Regions from separate parts of the Sphaerisporangium flaviroseum genome, predicted to be linked through region 1. Evidence: predicted binding sites of a transcription regulator. Region 1 holds the regulator's gene; each other region holds the start of a gene.

The links. Region 1 encodes LexA, which represses DNA repair genes until DNA is damaged. Its sites were predicted from a motif close to TCGAACANNTGTTCGA; they were not measured.
Region 2: the regulator LexA is predicted to act here: its motif matches at 1,772-1,787, upstream of ABD810_RS25925 (DUF6504 family protein).
Region 3: the regulator LexA is predicted to act here: its motif matches at 1,467-1,482, upstream of ABD810_RS33345 (DUF3072 domain-containing protein).

What each region holds. Positions count from the first base shown of each region.
Region 1 is NZ_BAAAZR010000006.1:113,383-116,608, reverse strand. It holds gene nrdR (transcriptional regulator NrdR) at 1-284, opposite strand, end outside; gene lexA (transcriptional repressor LexA) at 943-1,656, shown strand; gene leuS (leucine--tRNA ligase) at 1,737-3,226, opposite strand, start outside.
Region 2 is NZ_BAAAZR010000020.1:87,189-90,414, forward strand. It holds gene ABD810_RS25920 (DNA polymerase III subunit alpha) at 1-1,441, opposite strand, end outside; gene ABD810_RS25925 (DUF6504 family protein) at 1,441-1,707, opposite strand; gene ABD810_RS25930 (ABC transporter substrate-binding protein) at 1,994-3,154, shown strand; gene ABD810_RS25935 (ABC transporter permease) at 3,167-3,226, shown strand, end outside.
Region 3 is NZ_BAAAZR010000038.1:289,996-293,221, forward strand. It holds gene ABD810_RS33330 (TetR/AcrR family transcriptional regulator) at 1-125, shown strand, start outside; gene ABD810_RS33335 (MarR family transcriptional regulator) at 164-607, opposite strand; gene ABD810_RS33340 (hypothetical protein) at 672-1,217, shown strand; gene ABD810_RS33345 (DUF3072 domain-containing protein) at 1,257-1,454, opposite strand; gene ABD810_RS33350 (DUF1905 domain-containing protein) at 1,747-2,199, shown strand; gene ABD810_RS33355 (DUF5753 domain-containing protein) at 2,417-2,788, shown strand; gene ABD810_RS33360 (DUF397 domain-containing protein) at 2,778-2,981, shown strand.

The DNA.
Region 1 (3,226 bases):
GTCGCCCGGATGCTCTCCTCGACGCGCTGGCCGAGCTGCGCCAGCGAATCCTCGCTGACGGGCCGGCCCTGGCACGCCCGCCGCACTCCGGCGATCACCTTGTCCCGCGAGAACGCCTCGGTCACCCCGCTGCGCTTGCTCACCATCAGCAGGACCGTCTCTTGGGTGGTGAACCGGCGCCCGCATTCGGGACAGGTGCGCCGGCGGCGGATCGCCGCGCCGTCCTCGGTCGAACGGCTGTCGATGACCCGCGTGTCTGGATGACGACAGAATGGACAATGCATGTGTCGCCTCCATTTCTCCTGGCTCCCATGAGTCACGCGGGCACCACCTCGAATGACGAGGCCCCCGAGGCCTTGACCTCAGGGAAAAGCCGCACATGTTTCCGCATTCCACGCGCTCACCGCCTGTTCCCGCCTAAAACGGGAATAGGCTCGCGCACGCACTGGGGCTGCCCTCAGCGCGGTGACGGAAACACAACTTATGGTGAACCACATCGGTGTAACTACTAGATGTTGTGGTCTAACCGTAGGAGTGCCGCCCCATGAACGCAAGTCGGAGACACCCTTGCGCGAAAACCGGCCGCCCATCAGGGGGAACGGGCCACGGGTCGGCGTGTCGCGCCGCTCGCGGCCGCCGTGCCGCCGCGAGCCCGGCCACGCGACCCCAGGCCGGCGCCCCGCGATCCAGATCGCTCGCGTGATCGACTTTCGGCCCCTCACAGGCATAAGATCGCAAAGTCGAACACGATATCGATCGAACTCCCGTACGATGTCCTTCACCGGACGGCCGAGGATATCGGAAACTCTCGAACAATTGTTTGATGACGATCTTGAACGGCGATATTGTCGCTGTGTGCGACATCAGCAATACGGACCGGGAGCCGGCCGGGCGGGCTTGGCGTGACGGAGCGCCTGACAGGCGCCCGGCGAGGAGGAGCTTATGAGCGAGCAGGAAGAGATCGGCACGGTTGTCAGCGATCTGGCGGTGCGCCGGCGTGATTCCCTTGGTCTCACCCCACGACAACGCAAGATCCTCGAGGTGATCCGCGATTCTGTGCAGCAGCGCGGTTATCCGCCCTCGATGCGCGAGATCGGCGAGGCGGTCCAGCTGACCAGCACCTCCAGTGTGTCTCACCAGTTGACCGCGCTGCAGCGTAAGGGCTATCTACGCCGCGACCCCCACCGCCCGCGCGCGCTGGAGGTCCGCCTGCCGGGCGAGCCCGCCCTCTGGGTCGACCCCGTCGCCCCCGGTGAGGACGAGCCCCTGGTCAGCCGGCCGACGGCCACGTTCGTCCCTCTCGTGGGGCGCATCGCCGCCGGTGGGCCCATCCTGGCCGAGGAGCGCGTGGAGGACGTCTTCGCCCTTCCCAAGCAACTCGTGGGTGAAGGCACGCTCTTCCTGCTCCAGGTCGCCGGTGACTCGATGATCGAGGCGGCCATCGCCGACGGCGACTGGGTCGTGGTGCGCCAGCAGCCGGTGGCCGACAACGGCGACATCGTCGCGGCCATGATCGACGGCGAGGCCACGGTGAAGACCTTCAAGCGCAAGGACGGCCACGTCTGGCTGGTCCCCCACAACGCCAACTACGACCCGATCCCCGGCGACGAGGCCACCGTCCTGGGCAAGGTCGTGGCGGTCCTTCGCAAGCTCTGACCCGCCCGACCCCGCACCTGCCCCGCCCCCGCCTGAGCGCCCACCCTGGGTGAGCGCTCGGGCGGTCGTGCTTTGGGGGGTCAGGGAACGATGTTGACCAGCTTGGGGGCTCGGACGATCACCTTGCGGGGAGCCCCGGTCAGGTGCGAGCGCACCTTCTCCGAGGCCAGCGCCAGCTCCTCCAGGTCCGCCGCGGAGATCGACGGAGCGACCTCCAGGCGGTCCCTGACCTTGCCCGCCACCTGCACGACGCAGGTGACCGAGTCCTGGACCAGCAGGGCGGGCTCGGCGACCGGCCAGCCCACCCGCGAGATCGTGGGGCCGTGCCCCAGCCGCTCCCAGCCCTCCTCCGCGACGTACGGCGCGACCAGCGACAGCATGACCGCCAGGGTCTCGGCGGCCTCGCGCACGGCCGGGTCGGCCGCCCCCGGGCCGGAGTCGATGGCCTTGCGGGCCGCGGAGGTCAGCTCCATCATGCGGGCGACGGCCACGTTGAACCGGTAGGAGTCCAGCAGCCGGGTGACCTCTTCGATGGTGCGGTGGGTGACCTTGCGCAGCTCCACGTCGCCGGTGGCGAAGTCGACGCCGGACGCCGAGGCCGCGCCGGCCTCGGTCATCACGCGGAACGCCCGGGCCAGGAACTTCTGCGAGGCGGCAGGCGAGACGTCGGCCCAGTCGATGTCGTCTTCGGGCGGGCCCGCGAAGACCATGGTCAGGCGGACGGCGTCGACACCGAACGCGTCGATCTGCTCACCCAGGTCGACGCCGTTGCCCAGCGACTTGGACATGGACTTGCCCTGGTTGATCACCTGGCCCTGGTTCAGCAGGCGCAGGAACGGCTCGGTGAAGTCGACCATGCCCATGTCGTGCAGGACCTTGGTGAAGAACCGCGCGTACAGCAGGTGCAGCACGGCGTGCTCGACGCCGCCGACGTACTGGTCGATCGGGCCCCAGCGCCTGACCTGCTCGACGTCGAACGCGCCGTTCTCGAAGCGCGGCGAGCAGTACCGCAGGAAGTACCACGAGGAGTCGACGAAGGTGTCCATGGTGTCGGTGTCGCGCTGGGCGCGGCCGCCGCACTTCGGACAGGAGACGTTGACCCACTCGGTGGCGCTGGCCAGGGGCGAGACGCCCTTGGGAGCCAGCGCCTCTCCGCGCAGGTCGGGCAGCGTCACCGGCAGCTGGTCGTCGGGGACGGGGACCTCACCGCAGTCGGGGCAGTGGATGATCGGGATCGGGGTGCCCCAGAAGCGCTGGCGGGACAGCAGCCAGTCGCGCAGCCGGTAGTTGACGGAGGCCTTGCCGGTGCCGCGCTCGCGCAGGATCTCGGTGATGCGGGTGATCGCCTCGGCCTTCGACAGGCCGTCCAGCGGCCCGGAGTTGACCAGCCGGCCCTCGCCGGCGGTCGCGGCCCCGCTCTCGCCCGGGTCGGCCAGCCCGGTGTGCACGACCACCCGCACGGGCAGGTCGAACTTCAGCGCGAAGTCCAGGTCTCGCTGGTCGTGCGCGGGCACCGCCATGATCGCGCCGTGGCCGTAGTCGGACAGCACGTAGTCGGCGGCCCAGACGG
Region 2 (3,226 bases), on a different contig from region 1:
CGTCGATCTCGTGCGGCGGCAGCCCCATGGCCGCCCCGACGTCGCGGATGGCGCTGCGCGCCCGGTAGGTCTCCATCATGGACACGCAGGCCACGCGGCTCTCGCCGTACCGTTCGAGGATCGCCCGGTAGCAGTCGAGCCGGCGCGCCGACTCCACGTCCACGTCGATGTCAGGAAGGCCCTTCCGTCCTTCGGACAGGAAGCGTTCCATGAGCAGGCCGTGGTCGAGGGGGTTCACCTCGCCGATGCGGATGAGGTAGTTGACCAGGCTGCCCGCTCCCGAGCCCCTGATCGCGCAGCGCACGCCCATCTCGCGGATCATGTCGGTTATGCCGGAGACGACTATGAAATATCCGGATAGCTGTTTCCGCTCGATGATCTGCAGCTCAGCGGCCAGCCGATCCCTGGCCTGCCTGGATCGTTCCAGCCCTCGATCACTCAGCCCCTCGTCGCACTTGCGGCGCAGCAGGGGAACCGGATCGGCGTCCACCTCGGGCAGGTGGAGCCGCTCCGGTTGACCGCGCAGCGCGAGGATCTCCAGCGGTTCGAGCACGCACCGCTCGGCGACCTCCCTGGTGCGGGCGAACAGCCTGCGCGCCCGGTCACCGTCGCCCGCGCAGATCCGCGAGGCCACCTGCCACATGTCCTTGCCGCTCTTGAGATAGGCGTGCGAGGCGGAGTGCTCCAGGTGCCGGGGGTGGAGAGGTACGAGCTTGCGCGCGGCGTCGAGGACGTTGCCGACGCGGTAGTCCCCCGGGTCGAGATGGCGCACGGCGTTGGTCAGCACGACGGGCACGCCCATCGACTCGGCCAGGGTGAGCATGCGCAGGGCGGTGCTCGACTCCCGGTAGCCGTACTGGTCGACGACCTCGACGACCAGGTCGGTGACCGCCGCCCGCCACGCGGCGAGCAGCCCGCGGGCGTACTCGTCACGGCGAGCGGCCACCGCGCGGCCGACGTCGGATCGGGGGCCGAGCACGACCAGCAACTCGTCCGCGTGCTCGGCGACCAGGTCACGGGTCACGCGGGGCTCGCCACGCTCCCCCGCGTAGTGGGCGGCGGTGGTGAGCCGGCACAGGTGCGCCCATCCGCCGGTCCGGGCCAGCACGGTGACGCGATCGTCGTCCTCGCCGGAACCCTGGACCGCGTGGCCGGCGCCGCGGGCCGCCCGGCCGGCGCGGGAACCCCGGGCCGTCCGGCCGGCACCCTGGAGCGCCGGATCGTCACCGGAGCCCCGAAGCGCCAGGTCGACGCCGACGACGGGCCGGATGCCGGCGTCGGCGCACGCCTGGACGTGCTTCACCGCGCCGTACATACCGTCGCGGTCGGTCAGCGCGAGGATGTCCATCTCGTGCTCGGCCGCGCGCTGCACCAGCTCCCCGGGGAAGGCCGAGCCGTACCGCAGGGAGTAGGCGGAGGCGACGTGCAGGTGAGGGAACATCAGTCCCACGCCCTGAGCATCAGCCAGCCGCCGCTGGCGGTGTCGAACCGCAGCTCGTAGGTGCCGATCTCCTTGGCGGGACTCGCCTCGACCCGCCAGAACCGGCGTTCGCCCGGGTCGTTCTCCGAGATCTTCCACCACTCGCGGGAGGTCACCCAGTGATCGAGGACCCGGTGGACGACATAGAGCCGGTCACGCCAGACGAAACGGGCGGGCTCGCCATCTCGCGTCCACACCTCGATGGGATCGCCATAGATTCTGCTCAAGGCGCTTCTTCTCCCTGGGCCTCTGGAACTTGTGAGCACCCGGGGGAAGACGGGTGGTGCTACCTCGAACATATGTTCTCAGAGCCCGAAGGGCAAATCCCCACAGCCTGCGCGTGCCGCCACCCGCGAGCCGGAGGAACGGCCGCTCACCAGGGGTACTTCCGGGAAGGACCACCTTCGATCACCGTTTGTTCACATAACTACACCGGAACGCAGCGGAGTAGATGCGAGTTGTTGTCCGACTTGGCATAGCTTCATCTCACACCTCCGAAAGTGGGAGCAAAGCGTGCATTCACCCCGAACGCGTATCGTCGGCTTCGCCGCCGCCCTTACCGTTGCTACTTCCCTGGGCGCGGCGTGTGGTGCCGCACCCACGACCACCTCCCAGGGCGGTTCCTCCACCGCAAGCGCCGCCAAGACCGCGGCCTCGGCCGCCGACCTCGGCGGCCTCGACAAGCTCGTCGAGGCGGCCAAGAAGGAAGGCCGGCTCAACGTCATCGCCCTGCCCCCGGACTGGGCGAACTACGGCGAGATCATCGCGGCCTTCACCGCCAAGTACGGCATCAAGGTCAACAGCGAGAACCCCGACGGATCCAGCGCCGACGAGATCAACGCCGTCAAGACCCGCAAGGGCCAGGACCGCGCTCCCGACGTGCTCGACCTCGGCACCGCCTTCGCGCTCAGCGGCGCGCAGGAGGGCCTGTTCGCCCCGTACAAGGTCCAGACCTGGGACAAGATCCCCGAGGGTCAGAAGGACGCGAACGGCGCCTGGTACAACGACTACGGCGGCTACGTCTCCATCGGCTGTGACGCCAAGCGCATCAAGGAGTGCCCGCAGACCTTCGCCGACCTGCTGAAGCCCGAGTACAAGGGCAAGGTCGCGCTGAACGGCAACCCCACCAAGGCGGGCTCCGCGTTCGCCGGCGTGTACGCCGCCTCGCTGGCCAACGGCGGCTCCTTCGACGACATCCAGCCCGGCCTGGAGTTCTTCAAGAAGCTCAAGGCCGCCGGCAACTTCAACCCGGTCGAGTCCACCCCCGCGACCGTGCAGAACGGCGAGACGCCGATCAGCATCGACTGGGACTACCTCAACGCCGGGTACACCGAGCAGTTCGCCGCCAAGGGCGTCGACTGGAAGGTCACCGTCCCCTCGGACGGCAAGTACGCGCAGTACTACGCCCAGGCGATCAACAAGGACGCCCCGCACCCGGCCGCCGCGCGGCTGTGGCAGGAGTTCCTCTACAGCCCCGAGGGCCAGAACCTCTACCTGAAGGGGTACGCCCGCGCGGTCCTGCTGCCCGCCATGCAGACCGACGGCACGGCCGACGCGGCCCTGGTCGAGAAGCTGCCCAAGGTCGAGGGGACTCCCGAGTTCCCCACCGACGCCCAGGTCACCAAGGCCAAGGAAGTCCTGGCCACCGGCTGGGGCGCCGCGGTCTCCGGCTGACCGACACCCGACATGGCCGAAACCCACTCCACGGCTCCCGCCGGCCTCCCCCTGAAGAACCAGGTGCGGGGA
Region 3 (3,226 bases), on a different contig from region 1:
ACCAGCACACCTTCGGCGCTCTGTTCGGCCGCGACCTCACCGCCCCCGAACACCGCGCCCGCCACCGCAAGATGATCGGCGAAATGGTCGTCGCCTACCTGACGGGCGCGGGCGATCCCGCCTGAGGGCCCAGGTCGCTCTGCGACCAGAGCGGCGATGCCGATCAGTGGTCTTCGGCAGACGCCAGACGCGCGGTCTGGGCCTTGAGGACCGCGATGGTGTTGGTGATGTAGTCGACGATCACGGCAAGCTCGCGCTGGTCGTATTTCCCCATGAAGGCGGCCATCTCGTGGCCCAGATCGGCGAAGATGCCGCCCAGATCGGGCACACGCCCGGTGTCGGCGGAGATCAGCACCCGCCGGCGGTCGTCCGGGTCGTGAGTGCGCCGCACGTAACCCGCCCGCTCCAGCCGGTCGACCAGGGCCGTGATCGCGCTGGCACCGATCCCGAGCTCGGTCGCGAGCGCTCCGGCGGGCAGCGGGCCGTTCCTGGTGATCAGCCCAAGGGCCTTGTGGTCGACGGCGTTCAGCCCGAGCCGCCGGGCGATCGCCTCGTGAAAGAGCACCACCGCGGTGCTGAACTCCCAGCCCAACTCGGCACCGTCCACGGCACTCCTCCTCCAATTGGTTCATCATGGTGAACATTTCAATCGATTGAAGTAGTATACCGGCATGAGCATACGATCCGGGTTACGGCTGAGCCGCGACGCAGCGCGTTGGGGTGCGCGCTTCTACCTGCGGCGTTTCGTCATCGTCTTCGGGCTGTCGACGGTCCCGACGGTCCAGCGCTTCGTCGCCGTCCGGTGGGGGCAGGACCTCCCCACCTCGGTGAACGTCACCGCCGAGATCGTCACCGCGGCCAGCAGGCTCCTGCTGCTCTACGTGATCGTGAAGCTGGCATTCGGCGGCGACCCCGAAGTGGGCCGGCTCACACGGGAGACCCGATGGGAGCGCCTCGGCCGGTTCATCGACCACCGGCGCTCGGACTTCGCCGTCCAGTTCCTGGTCCTCGGCGCGGCGTTCGTCGTCTGCGACGTCCTGCCCACCATGGCCATCGAGCAGTGGGTCACCGGAGACGTGCGCGAATGGGTCACCGCTACCCTGGTCGCCGTCAAGAACCCGACGGTGATCGCCTTCACGATGATCTGGATGACCGCGGTGGCACGTCAGATGATCGTCTCCGAGACCCCCCAGGCGGCCATGCCGGGGGACGCCTAGACCCCGTGGCCACCCGCGCCCCCCGGCACCCCGGAATACTCAATCCTGGTTCAGGCGTTCACTGCGGCTCTGAAGCTCGTCGATCAGCTTGGAGGCGTCGGCCTTGCTGAGGTTCTCGGGGACGTCCTCACCGGCTTCTCGGGCGAGTGTGTGCAGGTAGGACTCCTGGGGCGCGGTCATCGGCTCGTCCCCCGTCGCCCACTGCTCCGGGTCCTTCTCTATAGGTCCGCGATCCATGTCTCCTCCTTCTCGAACTACCGTTCGCCTACCCCCCAATCACGGCCCTAACCGACCTGGCGCTCCGGCCTCACGGACCTCCCCTGGCCGCGCGGGCAGATGGCCGCAGGATTTTCCTGCGGCCTGTCGATCCGGACGTTCCCCGGTCGATGCACAGGTAGAAGCAGGGAAGACTGCCCTGAGGCGGGCCGGTACGCGAGACAGGCGGCACTCACGGCGGAGAACCAGAGAAGTCAGAACGGCGGCTCGTACACCGAGGCCGTTCACGAATCCCGAATGGACATGAGATCTCATGAAGTTTCGCGCCACGATCAGGCTCGGCGGTAAGACCGCGACGGGCATACCCGTCCCGGCCGACGTCGTCGCGGCCCTCGGATCCAGCAAGCGGCCGGCGGTCGTGGTCACGCTTGGAGGTCACACCTACCGGAGCACCGTGGCCCCCATGGGTGGCGAGTTCATGCTGCCCGTCAGCGCCGAGGTCCGTACGAGCGCCGGTGTCGCCGCCGGTGACGAGGTGGACGTCGAGGTGGAACTCGACACCGAACCACGCGAGGTGACCGTGCCGCCCGACTTCGCCGAGGTCCTGGACGCCGACGCGGACGCCCGGCGCAACTTCGAGGGGCTGTCGTACAGCAACAAGCGGCGGTACGTGCTCTCGATCGAGGGCGCCAAGACGGACGAGACGCGTCAGCGCCGCATCACCAAAGCCGTGAGGGAGCTCAAGCAGCTCCCACCGAAGCACTGACCGACCAATGGAACCGGCCGGCCTCCGCATGAAGGACAAAGGCCGAGAACTCCATACGGCTATGAAGACCCACCCGGCACCCATTTGATCAGGGCACCCAATCGCCGCCCACCCCAAAATGGACAACCACCAAGGCGAAGCCTATCCGTCCCCAGGTTGAGCTGGAGCGACGACCAAGGAAAGGGGAAGCCCTTAGCTCTTTCCAGGGGCATTGACCTTGTCGCCGCTTCCGTCCATCACGGTGATCATTGATGAGTCCGTGATCCGCCACCCGATCGGAAGCACGGACATCATGCGGGAACAGCTGGGGCACCTGCTCGAGGTCGCCCGGCACCCTCAGGTCACGATCCAGCTCGTGCCCTACGCCGCTCGCCCACACTGCGGCCTAGCGGGCGGCTTCATCATCGCCGAACGGAACGGGGCCGCGTATGCCGCCTTCGCGGAGGCCCAGCCCTTCGGGCGCACCTTTGACGATCGCCGCTTGATCGCCGAACTGATCCACCGGTATGACGCGATAAGGGCCGACGCCGTACCGTTCAAACAGTCACTCCAACTTATTGAGGAAGCGGTGATCCAAGTTGGCAGATGATCTTCAGGGCGGGCATTGGCAAAAGAGCAGCTTCAGCACCGATCAGGGAACCTGCGTCGAGATCACGTCGAACTTGCCCGGCATCATCAGAGTCAGAGACAGCAAGAACCCAGCCGGCCCGGTCCTGAGATCCACTCCCATCGAGTGGGCAGCATTCCTGGACGGCATCAAGCGCGACACACTGGGCCCCTGACGCCTACGAGTCAGTTCGTCCCTCCACCTACCTGACCAAGCCTGAGAGCCCTCGCTATGGCGGGGGCTCTTATATCTGTTCGGCTGCGCGAAGACCGACCTAGCACTGCCTGTACATATGGCCCGCCCACTCTCCTCCCGCCATGGGCGTAGCGGGGAGCTCGAGGGGCTTGCCCCTCGATTGGGGGGTCGAAGGGGGGCCGTCAGGCCCCCCTGGGAAACACTGCCCGAGCCGAAGGCGAGGAC